Regions from separate parts of the Citrobacter sp. U14242 genome, predicted to be linked through region 1. Evidence: predicted binding sites of a transcription regulator. Region 1 holds the regulator's gene; each other region holds the start of a gene.
The links. Region 1 encodes PurR, which represses purine synthesis genes. Its sites were predicted from a motif close to CANGCAAACGTTTGCNTG; they were not measured.
Positions count from the first base shown of each region.

Region 2: the regulator PurR is predicted to act here: its motif matches at 3,930-3,947, upstream of gcvT (glycine cleavage system aminomethyltransferase GcvT).
Region 3: the regulator PurR is predicted to act here: its motif matches at 3,009-3,026, upstream of raiA (ribosome-associated translation inhibitor RaiA).

Region 1 is NZ_JBKGLW010000004.1:167,124-175,153, reverse strand. It holds gene cfa (cyclopropane fatty acyl phospholipid synthase) at 1-229, opposite strand, end outside; gene punC (purine nucleoside transporter PunC) at 520-1,725, opposite strand; gene punR (DNA-binding transcriptional activator PunR) at 1,837-2,760, shown strand; gene purR (HTH-type transcriptional repressor PurR) at 2,880-3,905, opposite strand; gene cydH (cytochrome bd-I accessory subunit CydH) at 4,203-4,292, shown strand; gene ACLJXE_RS07910 (MFS transporter) at 4,471-5,640, shown strand; gene sodB (superoxide dismutase [Fe]) at 5,680-6,261, opposite strand; gene ACLJXE_RS07900 (C40 family peptidase) at 6,389-7,219, opposite strand; gene grxD (monothiol glutaredoxin 4) at 7,554-7,901, shown strand; gene rnt (ribonuclease T) at 7,953-8,030, opposite strand, start outside.
Region 2 is NZ_JBKGLW010000011.1:94,877-102,906, forward strand. It holds gene pepP (Xaa-Pro aminopeptidase) at 1-1,092, shown strand, start outside; gene ubiH (2-octaprenyl-6-methoxyphenyl hydroxylase) at 1,089-2,267, shown strand; gene ubiI (FAD-dependent 2-octaprenylphenol hydroxylase) at 2,383-3,585, shown strand; gene gcvT (glycine cleavage system aminomethyltransferase GcvT) at 4,038-5,132, shown strand; gene gcvH (glycine cleavage system protein GcvH) at 5,158-5,547, shown strand; gene gcvP (aminomethyl-transferring glycine dehydrogenase) at 5,673-8,030, shown strand, end outside.
Region 3 is NZ_JBKGLW010000012.1:151,835-159,864, forward strand. It holds gene tyrA (bifunctional chorismate mutase/prephenate dehydrogenase) at 1-1,119, shown strand, start outside; gene pheA (bifunctional chorismate mutase/prephenate dehydratase) at 1,161-2,321, opposite strand; Phe leader region at 2,344-2,469, opposite strand; gene pheL (pheA operon leader peptide PheL) at 2,421-2,468, opposite strand; gene raiA (ribosome-associated translation inhibitor RaiA) at 2,572-2,910, opposite strand; gene bamD (outer membrane protein assembly factor BamD) at 3,180-3,917, opposite strand; gene rluD (23S rRNA pseudouridine(1911/1915/1917) synthase RluD) at 4,049-5,029, shown strand; gene yfiH (purine nucleoside phosphorylase YfiH) at 5,026-5,757, shown strand; gene clpB (ATP-dependent chaperone ClpB) at 5,887-8,030, shown strand, end outside.

The sequences.
Region 1 (8,030 bases):
TAAAAAACATATCCAGCCGATCGCATTCCCACCAGCCGTCCATATAACTTTCACCTAAACCCAACGATCCTTCCTGCAACACACGTTTGAAAAAGTCGGGGTTTTTAACGCGAATATCTGCCGGTGCCGGGCCATTAATGGTAATGCCTGCACGGCTCAATAACTCATTGGTGATTCGGTACCAGTTATCATCCGGTACGCTGACGTCTTCTATACATGATGAACTCATAGCTTCTCCATCACTGGTCGGTGATCAGAACCTTAAAACAGCGTAGACGCTTTTTTGGGCTTTGTGAGAAATCTCACGGAATTAATCCGCGAATCTATAATCCGACGTAGAACAGAGGAAGGGAGAAACCCTTGCCGAAAAGACCATCCATGGGAAAACGGGAACCTGCTTGCTCCCGTTACTCTATAAATCTTATCGTTTTATTAACAGCCGAAAATCAGTATAGGCCTGAATTTTTGGCTATTCAACCGATAATTGTTAGCGGGCTAATTAAGTGCCCGCAACAATGATTAATGCGACTCACCGTGCGCAATTTGCGCGCTCTCATCCGGCAAGGATGTGTTGTCAGTCTGTGACTGCATTTTGTAGCCTAGCGCGGCCAGCAGCACTGTCGTCAGCATAACGCTGGTGGTGGTGAGCAGCGGCGTGCTGATTAACCACGAAACGACCAGGCTTGCCAGGAAGCATAACCCCAGTTGCAGCGTGTTCTGCAGCGCAGCGGCACGCCCTGTTGCCTGAGGGAATGGACGCAGCGCCTGGGCGACAACGATAGGGTAGATTGCCCCGTTTGCAATGGCCATCACGCAGAATGGGATCAGGATTTCAGCCAACGCAACGTGGTGAATAAAGCCAGTAGCCCAGGTGGCGATAACGCTAATGGCATACAGGATAAGTAACCACGGCAGAAGCTGGCGACCCTGCCATTTTTGCAGTGCCGCGCGGCAGCCGTAACCACCGATCAAAAATGCAATAGTTTGCGGAACATAGCTCAAACCAATCACAGCCGGACTATAGCCCATTTCGCTAAGGATAAACGGTGAACCCGTCAGCCATGCGAAGAAGCTCGCAGAACATGCTGCGTAAATCAGTACATTTCCACGGTATGCTTTGGAGCGCAGCAGCGTAGCGAACGTCAGTTTATCCTGGCTATCATCGCGCGCTTTTGCCGTTGGTTTTAAGCGCAGAGCCGGCAACATCAGGATCAGGGTAATCGCAAAAAGGGTGGCAAAAATGGCCTGCCAGGAAAAATGTATCAGGATCCAACTGCCTAATAACGGTGCAAGTGCAGGAGACAATCCGACCAGCGGCATAATGGTGGCAAAGATGCGGTTTACTTTTTGTGAAGGATAATAATCGGTAACCAGCGCCTGCCAGATAACCGAAGCCGCACAGACACCAACGGCCTGAATAAAGCGAAGCACCAGTAAGCCGGTGGCGTTTTCTACCCACAACATGCCCAGGCTGCCCAGCGCAAAGATGGATAAGCCCAGCATCAAAATCGGTTTACGACCATAGTGGTCGGAAAGTGGCCCCCACAAAAGTTGTGCAACGGCAAAACCGGCTAAGAACAAACTAAGGCTGGCACTCACGGCAGAAGCGGGTGTCTGTAAATCGGACTGAATAGCAGCAAAGGCGGGCAAATACATATCGGTTGCCAGAAAACCTAGCACGCTAAGACCTGCCAGCCAGACTAAAAACCCTTTTCCTGGTTGCATTATCGTTTCTCTTTTTAGCAATAGAACATTGCCGCTGAGTGTAGTGAGTGTAATTCTCGCTGTGAAACGCTAATATTTGCTTACTGATTTCAAATTTTTTGCAGGCAGAGCATGTGGTCGGAATATTCACTTGAAGTTGTTGATGCGGTGGCGCGTAACGGTAGCTTTAGTTCGGCTGCTCAGGAGTTGCACCGCGTACCTTCGGCGGTAAGCTACACTGTGCGCCAACTGGAAGAGTGGCTGGCTGTACCTCTTTTTGAACGTCGTCACCGGGACGTGGAATTAACGCCTGCTGGCGCGTGGTTTTTAAAAGAAGGTCGGTCTGTTATCAAAAAAATGCAGATCACCCGTCAGCAATGTCAACAAATCGCCAATGGCTGGCGAGGACAGCTGGCGATTGCGGTAGATAATATTGTTCGCCCGGAACGAACCCGACAGATGATTGTGGATTTCTACCGCCATTTCGATGATGTGGAGCTTCTGGTCTTTCAGGAGGTGTTTAATGGCGTCTGGGACGCGCTTTCGGACGGTCGTGTGGAGTTAGCTATCGGAGCAACGCAGGCCATTCCGGTAGGGGGACGCTATACGTTCCGGGATATGGGAATGTTGAGCTGGAGTTGCGTGGTAGCCAGTCATCATCCGCTGGCGACAATGCCGGGACCGCTCAGTGACGATACGTTGCGCAACTGGCCATCGCTGGTGCGCGAAGACACGTCCCGCACGCTGCCGAAACGTATTACATGGTTGCTGCACAACCAAAAACGCGTCGTGGTTCCTGACTGGGAATCCTCGGCCACCTGCTTGTCAGCCGGACTCTGTGTCGGGATGGTACCGACGCATTTTGCAAAACCGTGGATCGATAGCGGAAAATGGGTGGCGTTACAGCTGGAAAATCCGTTCCCGGATGCCGCGTGTTGCCTGACCTGGCAACAGAATGATACGTCGCCTGCACTGAGCTGGTTACTGGACTACCTGGGGGATAGTGAGACGCTGAATAAAGAGTGGCTGCGGGAGCCGGATGAGCTCCTCGCATAGCGTAATGCCGTTCAGTTAAGCATGTATGGAGAGCAGAACCCTTTCTCGGAGAGAGTATGTTCATTACCCCCGCCAACACCGATTGATGCTTTCTGAACGGCATTACCCACATAACGGGCTTAACGACGATAATCGCGGAATGGACCGTCGGCAACGGAACGACGTTCTACCAGACGTGGATGCACCTCGATTGACTGCGATTCTTCACGTTTATTCACGATACGGTCTAACAGCATGTTGAAAGCTGTTTCACCAAGTGAATCTTTTGGCTGGTGGATGGTGGTCAGCGCAGGGGTGAAGTAACGAGCGTTGCGCACGTTGTCGTAACCGATAACTGAGATATCCTGCGGCACGCGCAGTCCCATCTCGTCTGCGGCACACAGCGCACCCATCGCCATAATATCGCCACCACAGAATACGGCGGTTGGGCGATGCGACTGGGAGATGATTTGTTGCATAGCGCGGTAGCCGGATTCAGGTTCGAAATCACCCTGTACAATCCAGTTTTCGGGAACTTTAATCAGCGCTTCTTCCATCGCTTTCATGAAGCCAGCCAGGCGGCCTGCGCCGGTATTACGCTCCATGGGACCCGGGATCACACCGATCTCACGATGACCGCGTTCAATCAGATACCGGCCCGCCATGTAACCACCTTCGAAAGCGTTATCAATGACGGTATCGGTAAAGTCGGCTTTTGCTTCGCCCCAGTCCATGACCACCATTGGAATATGGCGATACTCTTCGAGCATGGAAAGCAGTGATTCCGGATACTCTGAACACATTACCAACAGGCCATCTACGCGCTTTTGCGCCATCATAGACAGGTATGCCTGCTGTTTTTCAAGACTGTTCCAGGCGTTGCCCAGAATCAGCGTGTAGCCTTTCTGGAAACAATTCTTCTCAACAGCCTCGATAATTTCGGCAAAATAGGCAGCTTCACTGCTGGTTGCCAACAAACCGATCGATTTGGTGTGATTCACCTTCAGGCTACGTGCCACTGCGCTGGGGGAGTAGTGCAGTTCTTTAATCGCTGCCCAGACAGCGTTGCGCGTTTCTTCTGCGACAAAGCGCGTTTTGTTAATTACGTGTGATACGGTTGTAGTGGAAACGTTTGCTCGCTTCGCTACATCTTTAATAGTTGCCATTACATCTCACTCCAGACCATATCCTAAGCTCCTGAGAATACTCCAGGTAAACGTTTGCCTTCACACACCCTCAACGCAACGTCGGGGTTGCGGCACGCCGGGAAAACGACACGGAACGTCAGGAAGGGGTCAATGGCCGGTACGCTAATCAAGTAAGCGTGGAATTTTGTCTGATCTTAACGAAAAGGGGAAGAGTTAAAAGCAGTTATCAATATAAATCGTGAGAGATTTTTGCTTTCAAGTGTGTAAAAATGCGCAATATCACTTTTTGTGTGGGAATAAAAAGGAGAAAACTTGATGAGCACCGATCTGAAATTTTCGTTAGTGACGACCATAATTGTTCTGGGCCTGATTGTCGCGGGTGGCCTGACTGCAGCACTGCACTGATTTCCCCCCGAGGGAGTTTGCTCTCCCTCACCCTTTCTGCTTGTCTTTTCCGTCCTATTTTTTGCCAATAAGCAAAAGTCTTTTGCAATTTTGTTAACTTTATTAATTTTGCGATCAATGTCATGCTTTTGACTCTTATGATGTGTCGTGCCAAGGCTCGACGTTACGGAGTCGATAGATGAAAATAAATTATCCTTTACTGGCGCTGGCGATAGGTGCGTTTGGCATTGGAACGACAGAATTTTCTCCCATGGGATTGCTACCCGTCATTGCCAAAGGTGTGGATGTTTCAATTCCGGCCGCTGGGATGTTAATCAGCGCGTATGCGGTAGGCGTGATGGTTGGCGCACCGCTGATGACATTACTGCTGTCCCATCGTGCGCGTCGCAATGCGCTTATCTTCCTGATGGCCATTTTTACGTTGGGTAATGTGCTTTCGGCGATATCTCCGGATTACACGACGCTGATGCTGTCGCGCATTTTGACCAGTCTTAACCACGGGGCATTTTTTGGCCTCGGTTCGGTTGTGGCAGCAAGCGTTGTCCCCAAACATAAACAGGCCAGCGCCGTTGCGACTATGTTTATGGGGTTAACTATCGCCAATATTGGCGGTGTTCCCGCGGCAACCTGGCTTGGGGAAACCATCGGCTGGCGTATGTCCTTTATGGCGACGGCGGGACTGGGTGTTATCGCAATGGTCAGTCTGTTCTTCTCGTTACCGAAAGGTGGGGCTGGTGAGCGCCCTGATGTGCGCAAAGAACTGGCGGTGTTAATGCGTCCACAAGTGGTGTCAGCGTTACTGACGACCGTTCTGGGGGCCGGGGCGATGTTTACGCTTTATACCTACATCTCACCCGTGCTGCATAGCATTACTCATGCTACGCCGGCGTTTGTCACCGGTATGCTGGTGCTGATTGGCGTTGGGTTCTCTATCGGTAACTATCTGGGGGGGAAACTGGCTGACCGTTCGGTTAACGGTACGCTGAAAGGCTTTTTGCTGCTGCTAATGATTATTATGCTGGCAATACCTTTCCTGGCTCGTAATGAGCTGGGTGCGGCCGTGAGTATGGTGGTGTGGGGCGCAGCAACGTTTGCGGTGGTTCCGCCGCTGCAGATGCGTGTGATGCGCGTTGCCAGCGAGGCACCTGGATTGTCATCGTCAGTTAATATTGGCGCGTTTAATCTGGGGAATGCCCTGGGAGCGGCTGCTGGTGGGGCGGTAATTTCCGGAGGATTGGGCTACAGTTTCGTACCGGTAATGGGGGCGATTGTGGCGGGTCTTGCGCTACTGCTGGTCTTTGTCTCGGCAAGGAAACAAGCGGAAGAAGTCTGCAACGCAACGAATTAAAAACAAAAACGCAGAAGGGAACCCCTTCTGCGTTGTCATTTATGCTGCGAAGTTTTTCGCAACAAATTCCCAGTTCACCAGTGCCCAGAAGTGTTCCAGGTAGCCAGGACGGGCATTACGATAATCGATGTAGTAGGCATGTTCCCACACGTCAACGGTCATCAGAGGCGTCGCGTCAGTCGTCAGCGGTGTACCTGCGTTGGAGGTGGACACGATAGCCAGTTTGCCATCCGTTCCTTTTACCAGCCAGGTCCAGCCAGAACCGAAATTCTTGATAGCGGCGTCGGTGAATTGTGCTTTGAAGTCTGCAAAGCTGCCAAAGGAGGCAGCAATCGCTTCGGCCAGTTTACCGGTCGGCTCGCCACCTGCGTTTGGTGCCAGGCAGTTCCAGTAGAACGTGTGGTTCCATACCTGTGCTGCGTTATTGAATACACCACCTTCAGAGCTACGTACGATCTCTTCCAGTGATTTACCTTCAAACGCGGTGCCTTTAATCAGGTTATTCAGATTGGTCACGTAAGTTTGATGGTGTTTGCCATAGTGGTATTCCAGCGTTTCGGCAGAAATGTGCGGTGCCAGAGCATCTTTGGCATACGGTAATGCAGGTAATTCGAACGACATTGCTTCTCTCCTTATTATTTATATTGAGTACACACAATAGCCTCATTGTGAGTAAGGATAGGGTAGCAAATTGAAAGGTTATGCAAAAGAAGAACTTACCCTACAGCATATTCTGCAGGGTAAGTTTTTAGCGAATTGTTTTCGGCGTCATCACACGGCGAGCGCCCACGTAGTGGCGTTGCCAGTAGTCTTCGCTCAGGGAGGTGATTTGGATTTCCTGGCCGCTGCGTGGAGACTGGATAAATTTACCATTGCCGACATAGACGCCAACGTGGTCGGCGGTACCGCGACCTTGCGTGCGGAAGAAGACCAGATCACCGTTTTTCAGTTCACCACGTTCAATCGGCGCAGCGTCGCGCAGGTGATACATTTCATTGGCGGTACGCGGAATGCGGAACTTCACCAGATCTTTGTATGCGTAATAAACCAGCCCGCTGCAATCAAAACCGGTTCTGGGTGATGTACCACCCCAACGGTAAGGTTTACCGATTTGGTTCATCAGGGTAGACATGGCGGCTTTGGTCGCTTTCTGCACTTTCACTTTATGTACATCCGCAACGGCTGTTGGTGCAGTCGTCTTCACTTTTACACAACGCGGCTTATGACCTTTGCGCGGGGTACATTTTTCAGTCCAGGTGACGGCGGGGGTTTGTATTGCCGCTGTTTTACTGCGACGGTTTGCTGTTTTCGTCGATTTTGCCGGAGTCGTTGTGCGTTTTTTGGAAGAGGAGGCCGTTTTCGTACTGGTTTTACTGGTGTTTTTTGTCGCTGTTTTCTTGTTGGTTTTTGTTGCTTTTTGGCTGGTTGTTGCGCTTTTCTTTTTATCTACCGTCTTGACGGTGTGGGAAGCGGTAGGTGTCGTCCTGGCCTGCCTGGAAGCATGGGCCACTGACGTAAAAGGCAGTGTGGTAAAAAGCAAAGCACAGAGCGTGATCGAGATTCGGTTTATCCGCGCCACTGAGCAGTCCTCTGGTAAGGCAGGTCTATCGTGCCTGCGTGTGATTTTCAAAACTTGACGATTCTAATCTATAGAAAGAGGGAAAGTTAATAGCTTTTTTCGTTTAAAACTACGTTTCGTAACCGACCGCAAAAAAAAACAGCAATTCAAGGCGTAATTGGTGAACAGATAATCAAATCCCCAGGCTTTACGCGGATAAATGAGATTGTGAATGCAACTTTTAACGACAGGCGATAAAATAATATCGCGTAATGAAAATGTTATTTTCCGTTACCTGCCTGACCCGCTACAATGTCAGACTACTGCCGTAAAAGAAGTTTAAGGAAGCAAGATAATGAGCACCACTATCGAAAAAATCCAGCGCCAGATCGCTGAAAACCCGATTCTCCTGTACATGAAAGGTTCCCCAAAACTGCCAAGCTGCGGTTTCTCTGCTCAGGCTGTGCAGGCGTTGTCCGCCTGTGGTGAACGTTTTGCTTATGTTGATATTCTGCAGAATCCGGATATTCGCGCCGAGCTGCCGAAATATGCCAACTGGCCGACTTTCCCACAGCTGTGGGTTGATGGTGAACTGGTAGGCGGCTGTGACATTTTAATTGAAATGTACCAGCGCGGTGAGTTGCAGCAGTTGATTAAAGAAACTGCGGCGAAATACAAAACCGAAGAGCCGGACGCTGAGTAACCAGCAAAAATAAAAAAGCGACCTCAGCAGGTCGCTTTTTTTATGCCGCCGTTACGCCTCTTCGGGCACTGGCAGAGGCCAGCCGCCGAGACGTTTCCAGCGGTTAACAATTTCGCAGAACAGAACGGC
Region 2 (8,030 bases), on a different contig from region 1:
AATCGGGTTCGCGACCTGACTGCAGAGATCTGGTTTGGCCGTCGTCTGGGGCAGGATGCCGCACCGGAAAAACTGGGCGTTGACCGGGCGCTAGCCTTCAGTGAAATCAACCAACAATTGCACCTGCTGCTGAATGGTCTTGACGCGGTGTATCACGCACAGGGTGAGTATACGTGGGCAGACGAGATTGTCAGTACGGCGCTGGATAAGCTGCGTAAAGGTTCCCGGCAGAATCTGACCGCGCCTGCAGCAATTATCGACTGGCGTCCAATGGTGCATGAGATGCGTCTGTTTAAATCGCCAGAAGAGATTGCTGTTATGCGTCGGGCTGGGGAAATTACCGCACTGGCACATACCCGGGCGATGGAAAAATGCCGTCCGGGGATGTTTGAGTACCAGTTGGAAGGGGAAATTCATCACGAATTCACCCGTCATGGTGCGCGTTACCCATCCTATAACACCATCGTTGGCAGCGGTGTAAACGGCTGTATCCTGCATTACACCGAAAACGAAAGTGAAATGCGTGATGGCGACCTGGTGCTGATTGACGCCGGATGCGAATACAAAGGCTACGCAGGCGATATCACGCGCACCTTCCCGGTTAACGGTAAATTTACACCTGCCCAGCGTGAGGTCTACGACATCGTGCTGGAGTCGTTAGAAACCAGCCTGCGTCTGTATCGTCCGGGGACTTCCATTCAGGAGGTGACTGGCGAAGTGGTGCGCATCATGATTACCGGCCTGGTAAAACTGGGCATTTTGCATGGTGATGTCGATCAGCTTATTGCCGAGAATGCGCACCGACCTTTCTTTATGCATGGTCTTAGCCACTGGCTGGGCCTGGATGTCCATGATGTCGGTGTTTATGGTCAGGATCGTTCGCGTATGCTGGAGCCGGGAATGGTGCTCACGGTTGAGCCTGGGTTGTATATCGCTCCGGATGCCGATGTCCCCCCTGCTTACCGCGGTATCGGTATTCGTATTGAAGATGACATCCTTATTACCGAAGACGGTAATGAAAATCTGACCGCTGGAGTGGTTAAGAAGGCGGATGACATCGAAGCCCTGATGGCTGCGGCGCGACTGCAATGAGTGTGATTATCGTCGGTGGTGGCATGGTCGGCGCGACGCTGGCGTTGGCCATTTCAGCCCTAAGCCATGGGACGCTGCCTGTTCATCTGATAGAAGCGAGCGAACCTGAAACCGATCGCCACCCGGGATTTGACGCCCGGGCAATTGCGCTGGCGGCAGGAACCTGCCAACAGCTGGCGCGAATTGGCGTGTGGCAGGCGATTGCCGATTGCGCAACGGCAATTAAAACGGTACACGTCAGTGACCGTGGGCATGCCGGATTCGTAACGCTGGATGCGCAGGAATACTCTATTTCAGCGCTCGGTCAGGTGGTAGAACTGCACGATGTGGGGCTACGTCTGTTTGCGCTGCTGCGTAAAGCGCCGGGTGTCACATTGCACTGTCCCGCTCGTGTCGCCAGCGTGTCGCGCTCGCAAGATCGTGTTGATGTTACACTGGAAAACGGCGAAACGATTACGGGGCATCTGCTGGTGGCCGCCGACGGTACGCGCTCTGCGTTGGCGACAGCCTGTGGGGTTGACTGGCAGCAACAGCCGTATGAACAACTGGCCGTCATTGCTAACGTCACGACTTCCGTTCCTCACGAGGGGCGTGCCTATGAGCGTTTCACGCCGCATGGTCCGCTGGCCATGTTGCCAATGGCGGAGGGGCGATGTTCGCTGGTGTGGTGTCATCCGCTGGAGAAGCGTGAAGAGATCATGTCCTGGTCAGATGAACAGTTTTGCTGCGAACTGCAACGCGCATTTGGCTGGCGACTGGGACGCATTACACAAGCGGGCAAACGCAGCGCTTACCCGCTGTCTTTAACAACCGCGCTTAAAGCGATTACCCATCGTACGGTGCTGGTGGGTAATGCGGCGCAGACGCTGCATCCTATTGCCGGACAAGGTTTTAACCTTGGGCTTCGTGATGCCATGAGTCTTGCCGAAACGTTGACTCAGGCTCAGGATGACGCAGAAGATGTGGGCGATTATGCGGTGCTGTCGCGTTATCAACAACGTCGTCAGAGCGATCGCGAGGTGACGATTGGTGTCACCAACAGTCTGGTGTATCTGTTTGCCAATCGCTGGGCTCCGTTGGTCGTTGGGCGTAATGCCGGACTGATGGCGATGGAATTATTCACACCCGCGCGCGATGCGTTGGCGGAGCGGACCCTCGGTTGGGTTGCGCGATAAATATGACCTGTAGGTTGGATAAGGCAAAGCCGCCATCCGGCAAGGGTCCCCGCAAAAATGCCTGATAGCGCTGCGTTTATCAGGCTTACGGATTACAGGTTTCGAGGTATAAACAGTGCAAAGTGTTGATGTAGCAATTGTTGGTGGCGGCATGGTGGGACTGGCGGTTGCCTGCGGCCTGCAGGGCAGCGGATTACGCGTTGCTGTGTTAGAACAACATGTTCCGCAGCCTTTGGCGGCGGATGCACCCCCTCAGCTTCGCGTGTCGGCAATTAACGCGGCCAGTGAAAAACTGCTGACACGCCTTGGCGTATGGTCGGATATTGTTGCCCGTCGCGCTTGCTGTTACCACGGCATGGAAGTCTGGGATAAAGACAGCTTTGGACGCATTGAATTTGATGACCAGAGTATGGGTTACAGCCATTTGGGGCATATCGTCGAAAACTCGGTGATTCACTACGCACTGTGGCAAAAAGCGCAGCGTTCAGCGGATATCTCGCTGATGGCACCGGCTGAGTTACAGCAGGTGGCCTGGGGAGAAAACGAGGCGTTCCTGACGCTGAAAGATGGCTCCATGCTGACCGCTCGTCTGGTGATTGGCGCAGACGGTGCAAACTCGTGGCTGCGCAACAAAGCGGATATTCCGCTGACGTTCTGGGATTACCGTCATCATGCGCTGGTGGCAACGATCCGCACGCAAGAAGCCCATGGCGCGGTTGCGCGTCAGGCGTTTCATGGCGAAGGTATCTTGGCGTTCCTGCCGCTGAGCGATCCACATTTATGCTCTATTGTCTGGTCTCTCTCGCCGCAGGACGCTGAACGTATGCAGCAGGCAAGTGCAGATGATTTCAATCAGGCTCTGAATATCGCTTTCGATAATCGTCTGGGATTATGCCAGCTTGAAAGTGAACGCCAGACGTTTCCGCTGACTGGACGCTATGCCCGTCAGTTTGCCGCCCATCGTATGGCCCTGGTGGGTGATGCGGCGCATACCATCCATCCGCTGGCAGGACAGGGCGTGAACCTCGGTTTTATGGATGCAGCGGAGTTGATTGATGAACTTAAGCGCCTGCAACGCCAGGGAAAAGACATCGGTCAGTACCTCTATCTGCGCCGTTATGAGCGTAGCCGTAAGCACAGTGCGGCGCTGATGCTGGCTGGAATGCAGGGGTTCCGTGAACTGTTTGCCGGTGAGAATCCGGCGAAGAAATTACTGCGTGATATTGGTCTGAAACTGGCCGATACCCTCCCGGGCGTAAAACCACAGCTCATCCGTCAGGCGATGGGGCTGAACGATCTTCCTGAATGGCTACGCTAGCGTCCGAAAGGACAATCTTAAGAGTTTGAAACCCGTCACACTTTCCTCTCCCGGCCTGCGCGCCGGGATGGCTCTCTCATTTGAAATAATCTAATTCCACGCCTTTTTTCGCATTAGTTTTTTTAATATTACATTTTTTTCATAACGCCATTTTTGACATTTTTTCCACATTAAATATGGATTGATGCGGCTTAGCTCTGCTTATGTGCGTCTGTTGTTCTGAAGTGGTGGCGTTTTAATGGTTTTTTATGCTGTCGGCGATCTGGCCATTTTTAGTCATAAGCTAATGTGATGGTTAATTTTGCCTTATGGTTTAGCGTCTGTTTCGGTGGTAAGTTCAGGACAAAGAGAACGTTTGCGTCGCAGCCCCTGGAGCGGCTGTGGTGCTGGGTTTCGTGGCGAAGATTTCACCACGAAAGAGTTGATAGCCCCGCTTATTCAACGAGGAAAAGATGGCTCAACAGACTCCTTTGTACGAACAACACACGCTATGTGGCGCGCGCATGGTTGATTTCCATGGCTGGATGATGCCACTGCATTACGGTTCTCAGCTCGATGAGCACCATGCTGTCCGCACCGATGCCGGTATGTTTGATGTGTCGCACATGACCATCGTCGACCTGCGCGGCAGCCGCACCCGGGAGTTCTTGCGCTATCTGCTGGCAAACGACGTCGCGAAGCTAACGAAGACAGGTAAAGCCCTTTACTCCGGAATGCTCAATGCTTCGGGCGGCGTGATAGATGACCTGATTGTCTACTACTTCACTGAAGATTTCTTCCGCCTCGTTGTAAACTCCGCCACTCGCGAAAAAGACCTCTCCTGGATTACCCAACACGCTGAACCTTACGCCATCGACATCACCGTTCGTGATGACCTGTCACTGATCGCGGTGCAAGGACCAAACGCGCAGGCAAAAGCTGCCACGCTGTTTACTGACGAACAACGCCATGCTGTTGAAGGTATGAAACCGTTCTTCGGCGTTCAGGCAGGTGATTTGTTTATCGCGACCACGGGTTATACCGGCGAAGCGGGATATGAAATTGCAATGCCGAATGAAAAGGCCGCGGATTTCTGGCGTGCGCTGGTCGAAGCAGGTGTTCAGCCTTGCGGTCTGGGCGCGCGTGATACGCTGCGTTTAGAAGCCGGTATGAACCTGTATGGTCAGGAGATGGATGAAGGTATCTCCCCGCTGGCGGCCAATATGGGATGGACTATCGCGTGGGAACCGACCGATCGCGACTTTATTGGTCGTGAAGCGCTGGAAATGCAGCGCGAAAAAGGCCATGAGCAACTGGTCGGGCTGGTGATGACCGAGAAAGGCGTGCTGCGTAATGAACTGCCAGTGCGTTTTACTGATGCGTCGGGCAACCCGCATGAAGGCATCATCACCAGCGGAACCTTCTCCCCAACGTTGGGCTACAGCATCGCGCTGGCACGCGTTCCGGCGGGTATCGGCGAAACGGCGATTGTGCAAATTCGTAACCGCGAAATGCCGGTAAAAGTGACTAAACCTGTTTTTGTGCGTAACGGCAAAGCCGTCGCGTAATTCATCCTTTTTTGGAGATTGATTGATGAGCAACGTACCTGCAGAACTGAAATACAGCAAAGAACACGAATGGCTGCGCAAAGAAGCTGACGGTTCTTATACCGTTGGTATCACCGAACACGCTCAGGAGCTGCTGGGCGACATGGTTTTCGTTGATCTGCCCGACGTTGGCACGACCGTTAGTGCGGGTGATGACTGCGCGGTTGCGGAATCCGTAAAAGCGGCATCTGATATTTATGCGCCGGTCGGCGGTGAGATTGTTGCGGTTAATGATGCACTCAGCGACTCTCCTGAACTGGTTAACAGCGAGCCGTATGCCGGTGGCTGGATCTTCAAAATCAAAGCCAGCGATGAAAGTGAGATTGAATCACTGCTGGATGCGACTGCATACGAAGCTTTGTTAGAAGACGAATAAATACGCGTCATTCTTCACGTTGCAGGTGTGTTGGTTTCCTCGCACACCTGCAACGCGAATCATTTTGCGTATTCAGGTAAGTAGAGACACCTACGATTCACTGCACGTTTCAGGAACCATCGCCCATGACACAGACGTTAAGCCAGCTTGAAAACAGCGGCGCTTTCATTGAACGCCACATCGGACCGGATGCCGCGCAGCAGCAAGAGATGCTGAATGCCGTTGGCGCCGAGTCGTTAAACGCGCTGATCGGCCAGATTGTGCCGAAAGACATTCAGCTCGCAACCCCGCCACAGGTGGGCGAGGCGGCGACCGAATACGCCGCGCTGGCTGAATTAAAAGCCATCGCCGGGCGTAACAAGCGCTTCACGTCCTACATTGGCATGGGTTACACCGCCGTACAATTACCGCCGGTTATCCTGCGCAACATGCTGGAAAACCCGGGCTGGTACACGGCGTATACGCCGTATCAGCCAGAAGTCTCTCAGGGGCGCCTGGAAGCGCTGCTGAATTTCCAACAAGTCACGCTGGACCTGACTGGTCTGGACATGGCTTCCGCGTCTCTGCTGGATGAAGCCACCGCTGCCGCTGAAGCTATGGCGATGGCAAAACGCGTCAGCAAGCTGAAAAACGCCAACCGTTTCTTCGTCGCGGCTGATGTTCATCCGCAAACCCTGGATGTTGTGCGTACCCGTGCGGAAACCTTCGGTTTTGACGTTATCGTCGATGATGCGGAAAAAGCACTGGATCACCAGGATGTGTTCGGCGTGCTGTTACAGCAGGTTGGCACTACCGGTGAAGTGCACGATTACAGCAAACTGATTGCTGAACTGAAATCCCGTAAAGTCGTGGTCAGCGTTGCTGCCGATTTTATGGCGCTGGTTCTGCTGACCGCTCCAGGTAAACAGGGCGCAGACATTGTGTTCGGCTCTGCGCAGCGTTTCGGCGTACCGATGGGCTACGGTGGTCCACACGCAGCGTTCTTTGCTGCTAAAGATGAATTCAAGCGCTCCATGCCAGGCCGTATTATCGGCGTATCCAAAGATGCGGCGGGCAATACCGCACTGCGTATGGCGATGCAGACTCGCGAGCAGCATATCCGTCGCGAGAAAGCGAACTCCAACATTTGTACCTCGCAGGTACTGCTGGCCAACATCGCCAGTTTGTATGCCGTTTATCATGGTCCGGTAGGCCTGAAACGCATCGCCAACCGCATCCACCGCCTGGCCGATATTCTGGCGGCAGGTCTGCAACAGAAAGGACTGAAGCTGCGGCATGCGCATTACTTCGATACCCTGTGTGTCGAAGTGGCTGACAAAGCCTCCGTGCTGGCGCGTGCTGAAGCGGCTGAAATCAACCTGCGCAGCGATATTCATAACGCAGTAGGTATCACCCTCGATGAAACCACCACTCGCGAAAATGTGGTGCAATTGTTCAACGTCCTGCTGGGCGACAGCCACGGCCTGAACATCGATACGCTGGATAAAGATGTGGCGCTCGACAGCCGTTCTATTCAGGACAGCATGCTGCGTGATGACGCAATCCTCAGCCATCCGGTATTTAATCGCTACCATAGCGAAACCGAAATGATGCGCTACATGCACTCGTTGGAGCGTAAAGATCTGGCACTGAACCAGGCGATGATCCCGCTGGGCTCCTGCACCATGAAGCTGAATGCGGCCGCTGAGATGATTCCAATCACCTGGCCGGAATTTGCCGAACTGCACCCGTTCTGTCCGCCGGAACAGGCAGAAGGTTATCACCAGATGATAGGTCAACTGTCTGACTGGCTGGTTAAACTGACCGGTTATGACGCCGTTTGCATGCAGCCGAACTCCGGCGCACAGGGTGAATATGCTGGCCTGCTGGCAATTCGTCATTATCACGAAAGCCGTAACGAAGGCCATCGTGATATCTGCCTGATCCCGGCTTCTGCTCATGGTACCAACCCGGCTTCCGCTCAGATGGCGGGTATGCAGGTGGTGGTTGTCGCCTGTGATAAGAACGGCAACATCGACCTGGACGATTTGCGTGCAAAAGCAGAACAACACGCCGAAAATCTCTCCTGCATCATGGTCACCTATCCGTCTACGCACGGCGTATATGAAGAAACCATCCGTGAAGTGTGCGAAATTGTGCATCAGTTTGGCGGGCAGGTTTACCTTGATGGTGCGAACATGAACGCCCAGGTTGGTATTACTTCGCCAGGCTTTATTGGCGCAGATGTATCACACCTCAACCTGCATAAAACGTTCTGCATTCCGCACGGCGGCGGCGGCCCAGGTATGGGACCGATCGGCGTTAAATCGCATCTGGCACCGTTCGTGCCGGGCCACAGTGTGGTACAGATTGAAGGGATGCTCACCCGTCAGGGCGCTGTTTCTGCCGCTCCGTTCGGTAGCGCATCTATTCTGCCAATCAGTTGGATGTATATCCGTATGATGGGCGCAGAAGGTCTGAAGCAGGCAAGCCAGGTGGCAATT
Region 3 (8,030 bases), on a different contig from region 1:
GTTGCTGAATTGACCGCATTGCGCGATCAAATTGATGAAGTTGATAAGGCGTTGCTGGACTTACTGGCACGCCGTCTGGAGCTGGTTGCCGAAGTCGGTGAAGTCAAAAGCCGCTTTGGGCTGCCGATCTACGTACCAGAGCGCGAAGCCACGATGTTGGCATCCCGCCGCGCAGAAGCTGAAGCACTGGGGGTGCCGCCAGACCTGATCGAAGATGTATTGCGTCGGGTTATGCGCGAGTCTTATTCCAGTGAGAATGACAAAGGCTTTAAGACGCTTTGCCCTTCTTTGCGTCCGGTGGTGATCGTCGGTGGTGGCGGACAGATGGGGCGGCTGTTTGAGAAGATGCTGACTCTGTCAGGCTATCAGGTGCGGATCCTGGAACAGCAGGACTGGGATCGCGCTACTGAGATCGTCGCCGATGCCGGCATGGTGATCATCAGTGTGCCGATCCACGTTACCGAACAGGTAATCGCGAAATTACCGCGTCTGCCGTCTGATTGTATTCTGGTCGATCTGGCCTCGGTGAAAAATGGTCCTCTGCAGGCGATGCTGGCGGCACACGACGGTCCGGTTGTGGGTTTACACCCGATGTTTGGTCCGGACAGTGGAAGTCTGGCAAAGCAGGTGGTTGTCTGGTGCGATGGACGCCAGCCGGAAGCCTATCAATGGTTCCTGGAACAGATTCAGGTCTGGGGCGCGCGATTGCATCGGATCAGCGCCGTCGAACACGATCAGAATATGGCGTTTATTCAGGCGTTGCGCCACTTCGCAACCTTTGCTTACGGGTTGCACTTAGCGGAAGAGAATGTCCAGCTTGAGCAGTTGCTGGCGCTCTCTTCGCCAATATATCGTCTTGAACTGGCGATGGTTGGCCGTCTGTTTGCCCAGGATCCTCAGCTATATGCCGATATTATTATGTCGTCAGAGAGTAATCTTGCGCTCATCAAACGTTATTATAAACGTTTTGGTGAAGCGATTGGTTTGCTGGAGCAGGGTGATAAGCAGGCTTTTATCGACAGTTTCCGTAAGGTAGAGCACTGGTTTGGCGATTATGCTAAACGTTTTCAGAGTGAAAGCCGTACTCTGTTGCGCCAGGCTAACGACAGTCGCCAGTAAGTAAAATGCCGGATGGCAGCGCTATCCGGCATCCTCACATTTTAGCTCGGATCGACCGGCACGACATTCTCACTGGGATAACAGCCAAGTACTTTCATCGAACGGGTTATTTCGCCCAACTCTTTCAGCGCTTTCTGTATCTCCGGCGACTCCAGGTTGGCCTGGATATCGAGATAAAACATCTCTTCCCACGGGTTGCCGTGAATCGGGCGTGATTCCAGCTTGGTCATAATCAGATTATGGTTACGCAGTACCAGCAGCGCTTCAACCAGCGCACCTGCCTGTTGTCCTGTCGCCATCAGCAACGTTGTTTTCGCTGGAACCTGATCGGAAACATTGATTGCTTTGCGTGCCAGTACCACGAAGCGGGTAATGTTTTGCGTCTGATTAGCTTCAATATGCTCAAGTACCTGCAGACCATGCAGTACACCACCGGCTTCGCTCCCCAGGGCTGCCACGCGTGGCGAGTTAGCCTGGGCGACTTTTTCCATCGCAGCTGAAGTGCTTTCAGTGTATTCAATCTTCCAGTGCGGGTAGCGGTTCAGGAACTTGCTGCACTGCTGGAACGGTTGCGGGTGGCTGTATACCGTGTCGATGCTCTCCAGATCGGTTGTTCCCGACACCAGTACGCAATGGTCGATAGTAATCGTCATCTCTCCGACGATAGAGAGGCTGGTGTGCTGCAGCAGATCGTAAACGTCATTAATTGCACCGGAACTGGTGTTTTCAATAGGCACTACCGCGTAGTCTGCCTGTCCGGTTTCAACCTGATTAAAAATATCGGCAAATTTCGCGCAGCCGCTTTCAATAAACTGCTCAAAATGACGTGCGGCGTACTGACGTGCTGCAAGGTGTGAGTAAGAACCTTTTGGTCCCAGGAAGGCAACACGAGCAGAATGCGGGTTGATCTTATTCAGATGCTGCTGAAGGAGTGCCTGCTGGGTCAGGACGGAGTCTTCGATAATAAGTTGGAACAAGCGCGTGATGTAGTGGGCATCGAGGTGATGTGCTTTACCAAGCTGAATTAAACGGTCCAGCAGGTCGCGTTCCCGATCAATATCGCGCACCGGACGATGAGAAAGCAGCTTTGCTTTGCCGACTTCTACCGCCAGACCACGTCGTTCTGCCAGCAGGGCCAGTAATTTTTCATCCAGCGAGCTGATCTTTTCTCGCAGCGCCAGTAACGGGTTTTCCGATGTCATAGTGTTGCCTTTCTTGTTATCAATAAAAAAGGCCCCCCGGTTTGGGAGGCCTTATTGTTCGTCTTCGCATTCTTTATCACACGACGAAACGCCTCCCATTCAGGGGAAGGTAAAAAAGAATGCGAAGAAGAACGGGACAAGTTTCATGTTATTTTCCTTTGGCTACATCAGTAAAGTACCCGTACTGTTTTCACCCTGTCAACAAAAAACGCGCCCGAAGGCGCGTTGGCGATACACTCAATGTAAGGGACTACTCTTCTTCTGCTTCGACGAAGTTGGCGTCTTTTACTGAAGTTGTTGCACGACGGGCTTCGCCTTTGTGCTGCACTTTATTGAGCTGCCGTTCCAGCTTGTTGATCAAATCGTTAATGGCGGTGTACATATCCTCGTGTTTTGCGCTGGCGACCAGATGTCCATTCGGGGTATTGATGGTGGCATCAGCAATGAAACCCTGTGGCTCCTTAGACAGAATGATATGTGGATTAATCAGATGAGTTTGCCATTTATCCAGTTTGGAGAGACGGTCTGCGACATGCTGGCGAATTGCCGGAGTAATTTCCATTTGTTTACTGGTAATGTTCATTGTCATAAATTTTACCTCTTGTCTTTCCCGTCTTGGTGATTCCAGCATACCGTTCCTAATGTCAAAATGTGTGATTTAGATCACATTATTTTGTCGCTTTTTGTCAAGAAAACCTTTTTGTGAGGCACAGCAGGAACAGGCGATTTTTTACTTGAGGAATACCTGAAAGCAGGCCATATTTGATAGGATGCGTCGCAGCTAAACCGCTTCAGTTGTGGCCTTAACGGATAAAAAAACGGCAGCCCAAAGGCTGCCGTTTTGCATTATGAGGTCAATCAGGTGTTGCTGCTGTTAGCGGCAATGATTTTCGCTACTTTTTCTGCCTGGGCATTCATCTGCATCTGGCGATAAGCGTTTTCCATTAACGGCAGGGCATCACGTGTTGCCTGGGTATCCGGATAGTCACGCAGCATACCTTCCACACGGTTCACGACGGCAACCCATGCGCCACGGGCGGTATAGTACTCAGCAACAGAGTATTCATACTTCGCCAGACGATCTTTCAGGAACACCAGACGCTTAGTGGCATCGGTTGTGTACTGGCTGTTCGGATAACCACGAACCAGTTTGGAAAAGTCATTAAACGCAGCTCGGGCATGCTGTGGATCGCGATCGCTACGATCGACGCCAAAGAATCCTTGCAGTGCGCTATCGTCCAGCGCCATATTGGTCAGGCCACGCATGTACATGACATAATCAATGTTCGGGTGAGTCGGGTTCAGACGAATAAAACGATCGATAGCCGCCTGAGCAAGTGGCAGATCGGCGTTTTTGTAGTAGGCGTAGATGAGATCTAATTGCACCTGCTGGGAATACGGTCCAAATGGATAACGGTTATCCAACGCTTCCAATTGCGTTATTGCCTGTTTCCAGTTACCGTCCTGCAGCTTTTGCTGAGCAGTCGCGTAGATTTCATTTGGCGGATTATCGGGCACCTCTTCCTTTGAACCAGAGCAACCCGCCAAAAACAGGCTCAACGTGGCTGCTGCCACCAGATATTTCATGCGCGTCATGACGTTTTGACTTTCCTCAAAATGTTATACGGGAGATTCTCTGTTCCTGCTCCCGGTTAAGACCAGCTACAATAGCACACTATATTAAACGGCAAAGCCGTAAAACCCAACGTTAAACGAAGAAGCAGTTTATGGCACAACGAGTAGAACTCACCGCAACAGTCTCCGAAAATCAGCTTGGTCAACGCTTAGATCAGGCTTTGGCCGAATTGTTCCCTGATTATTCGCGATCGCGCATAAAAGAATGGATCCTCGACCAGCGCGTACTGGTAAATGGCAATCTTTGCGATAAGCCAAAAGAAAAGGTGTTAGGTGGAGAGCGTGTCTCCATCAATGCTGAAATTGATGAAGAGATTCGTTTTGAAGCTCAGGATATCCCGCTGGATATCGTTTATGAAGATGACGATATTCTCGTCATCAACAAACCACGTGACCTGGTGGTACATCCGGGTGCGGGCAATCCTGATGGTACGGTCTTGAATGCGTTGCTGCATTACTACCCGCCCATTGCGGATGTTCCACGAGCCGGTATTGTGCACCGTCTGGATAAAGACACAACCGGGCTTATGGTTGTGGCAAAAACAGTCCCCGCGCAAACACGCCTGGTTGAGTCATTGCAGCTGCGCGAAATCACTCGTGAGTATGAAGCCGTGGCGATTGGCCATATGACAGCGGGCGGTACGGTCGAAGAACCGATCAGCCGTCATCCAACCAAACGTACGCATATGTCAGTGCATCCAATGGGGAAACCTGCGGTAACGCACTATCGCATTATGGAGCATTTCCGTGTGCACACGCGTCTGCGGTTGCGTCTGGAAACCGGACGTACGCACCAGATCCGCGTGCACATGGCGCATATCACCCATCCGCTGGTGGGCGATCAGGTCTACGGCGGTCGTCCGCGCCCGCCGAAAGGCGCTTCTGACGAGTTTATCTCCGTGCTGCGTAAGTTTGACCGTCAGGCGCTGCACGCGACCATGTTGCGTTTGTATCATCCGATTTCCGGTATCGAGATGGAATGGCATGCGCCAATTCCGCAAGATATGGTGGAGCTTATCGAAGTGATGCGCGCTGATTTCGAAGAGCATAAGGATGATGTTGCCTGGTTATGAGTAAGCTAATTGTCCCGCAGTGGCCGATACCTCAGGGTGTCGCGGCCTGTAGTTCTACCCGCATTGGCGGCGTCAGTATGTCGCCTTATGATTCGCTGAACCTGGGTGCCCATTGTGGCGATAACCCGGAGCATGTGGAAGAGAACCGCAAGCGGCTGTTTGCTGCGGGCAATCTGCCTTCGAAACCCGTCTGGCTTGAACAGGTACACGGTAAAGACGTCCTGAAATTAAGCGGCGGGCCATACTTATCTAAACGTGCAGATGCGTCCTACAGTAATACGCCAGGCACCGTATGTGCGGTGATGACGGCGGACTGTCTGCCGGTGCTGTTTTGTAATCGTGCTGGAACAGAAGTGGCGGCGGCCCATGCGGGCTGGCGCGGGTTATGTGAAGGTGTGCTGGAAGAAACTGTGGCGTGCTTTGCCGACAAACCGGAAAACATTATTGCCTGGTTAGGGCCGGCGATAGGTCCGATCGCATTTGAGGTAGGTGCAGAAGTTCGCACCGCGTTTATGGCAAAAGATCCGCAAGCTGACAGTGCATTTGTGCCGCGTGGTGAAAAATATCTGGCGGATATCTATCAGCTTGCACGTCAACGTCTGGCAAATGTGGGGGTAGAGAACGTCTACGGTGGTGACCATTGCACCTTCAGCGAAAGTGAGACGTTCTTCTCTTATCGTCGCGACAATACCACGGGTCGTATGGCAAGTTTTATTTGGCTGATATAACCTAAAGAATCAAGACGATCCGGTACGTGTAATTTTCTTTTCACATAATTCAGGTCATTCACCTTGAATAATTGAGGGATGACCTCATTTAATCTCCAGTAGCAATTTTGACCTGTTATGGGAGGAGTTATGCGTCTGGATCGTCTTACTAATAAATTCCAGCTTGCTCTTGCCGATGCCCAGTCACTCGCACTGGGGCACGACAACCAATTCATCGAACCACTTCATCTAATGAGCGCCTTGCTGAATCAGGAAGGGGGATCGGTTCGTCCTTTGTTAACGTCCGCTGGCATTAATGCTGGCCAGTTACGCACAGCGATTGATCAGGCATTGAGCCGTTTACCACAGGTAGAAGGTACCGGTGGTGATGTTCAGCCTTCTCAGGATCTGGTGCGTGCACTGAATCTTTGCGACAAGCTGGCGCAAAAACGTGGAGACAATTTCATTTCGTCAGAACTGTTCGTTCTGGCGGCGCTTGAGTCGCGCGGTACGCTGACCGATTTATTAAAATCAGCAGGAGCGACAACCGCCAATATCACTCAGGCAATTGAACAAATGCGTGGAGGTGAAAGCGTGAATGACCAGGGGGCTGAAGACCAACGTCAGGCCTTGAAAAAATATACTGTAGACCTGACCGAACGCGCCGAACAAGGCAAGCTCGATCCGGTTATCGGTCGTGATGAAGAAATTCGCCGTACGATTCAGGTGCTGCAACGTCGTACTAAAAACAACCCGGTTTTGATCGGTGAGCCAGGTGTTGGTAAAACCGCTATCGTCGAGGGGTTAGCACAGCGAATCATTAACGGTGAAGTACCTGAAGGGTTAAAAGGTCGTCGTGTCCTGGCGCTGGATATGGGCGCGCTGGTGGCCGGGGCGAAGTATCGCGGTGAGTTTGAAGAACGTTTAAAAGGTGTGCTGAACGATCTCTCGAAACAGGAAGGCAACGTCATTCTGTTTATCGATGAGTTGCATACTATGGTCGGTGCAGGTAAAGCCGATGGCGCGATGGACGCCGGTAACATGCTGAAACCGGCACTGGCGCGCGGGGAGTTGCACTGCGTAGGGGCCACCACGCTTGATGAATACCGCCAGTACATCGAAAAAGATGCGGCGCTGGAACGTCGTTTCCAGAAAGTGTTTGTGGCTGAGCCATCAGTAGAAGACACCATCGCCATTTTGCGTGGTCTGAAAGAACGTTACGAGCTGCACCACCACGTACAGATTACTGACCCGGCAATTGTTGCGGCTGCCACGTTGTCTCACCGCTACATTGCTGACCGTCAGTTGCCGGATAAAGCTATCGACCTTATCGATGAAGCTGCGTCCAGTATCCGTATGCAGATTGACTCTAAGCCGGAAGAACTCGACAGACTCGATCGCCGTATTATCCAGCTCAAGCTGGAACAGCAGGCGTTAATGAAAGAGTCTGATGAGGCAAGTAAAAAACGCCTTGATATGCTTAATGAAGAACTGGACGACAAAGAGCGCCAGTATTCAGAATTAGAAGAAGAGTGGAAAGCTGAAAAAGCGTCGCTCTCCGGCACGCAAACCATCAAGGCTGAGCTGGAACAGGCAAAAATCGCTATCGAACAGGCGCGTCGTGTCGGTGATCTGGCGCGCATGTCTGAACTGCAGTACGGCAAAATTCCGGAACTGGAAAAACAGCTGGAAGCTGCAACCCAGTCTGAAGGTAAAACTATGCGTCTGCTGCGTAATAAAGTGACGGATGCAGAGATCGCCGAAGTGCTGGCGCGCTGGACCGGTATCCCGGTGGCTCGTATGTTGGAAGGCGAGCGGGAAAAATTGTTGCGAATGGAACAGGATCTGCACAGCCGCGTGATCGGCCAGAACGAAGCGGTAGAAGCGGTATCTAACGCCATCCGTCGTAGCCGGGCAGGATTGTCTGATCCGAATCGTCCGATTGGCTCATTCTTGTTCCTGGGACCAACTGGTGTCGGTAAAACCGAACTGTGCAAAGCACTGGCGAACTTTATGTTCGACAGTGACGATGCGATGGTCCGTATCGATATGTCCGAGTTTATGGAGAAACACTCGGTATCTCGTCTGGTAGGTGCGCCTCCGGGATATGTCGGTTATGAAGAGGGGGGATACCTGACGGAAGCGGTGCGCCGTCGTCCTTATTCCGTCATTCTGCTGGATGAAGTAGAAAAAGCGCATCCGGATGTCTTCAACATTCTGCTGCAGGTGCTTGACGATGGTCGTTTGACTGACGGGCAGGGGAGAACGGTTGATTTCCGTAACACGGTTGTCAT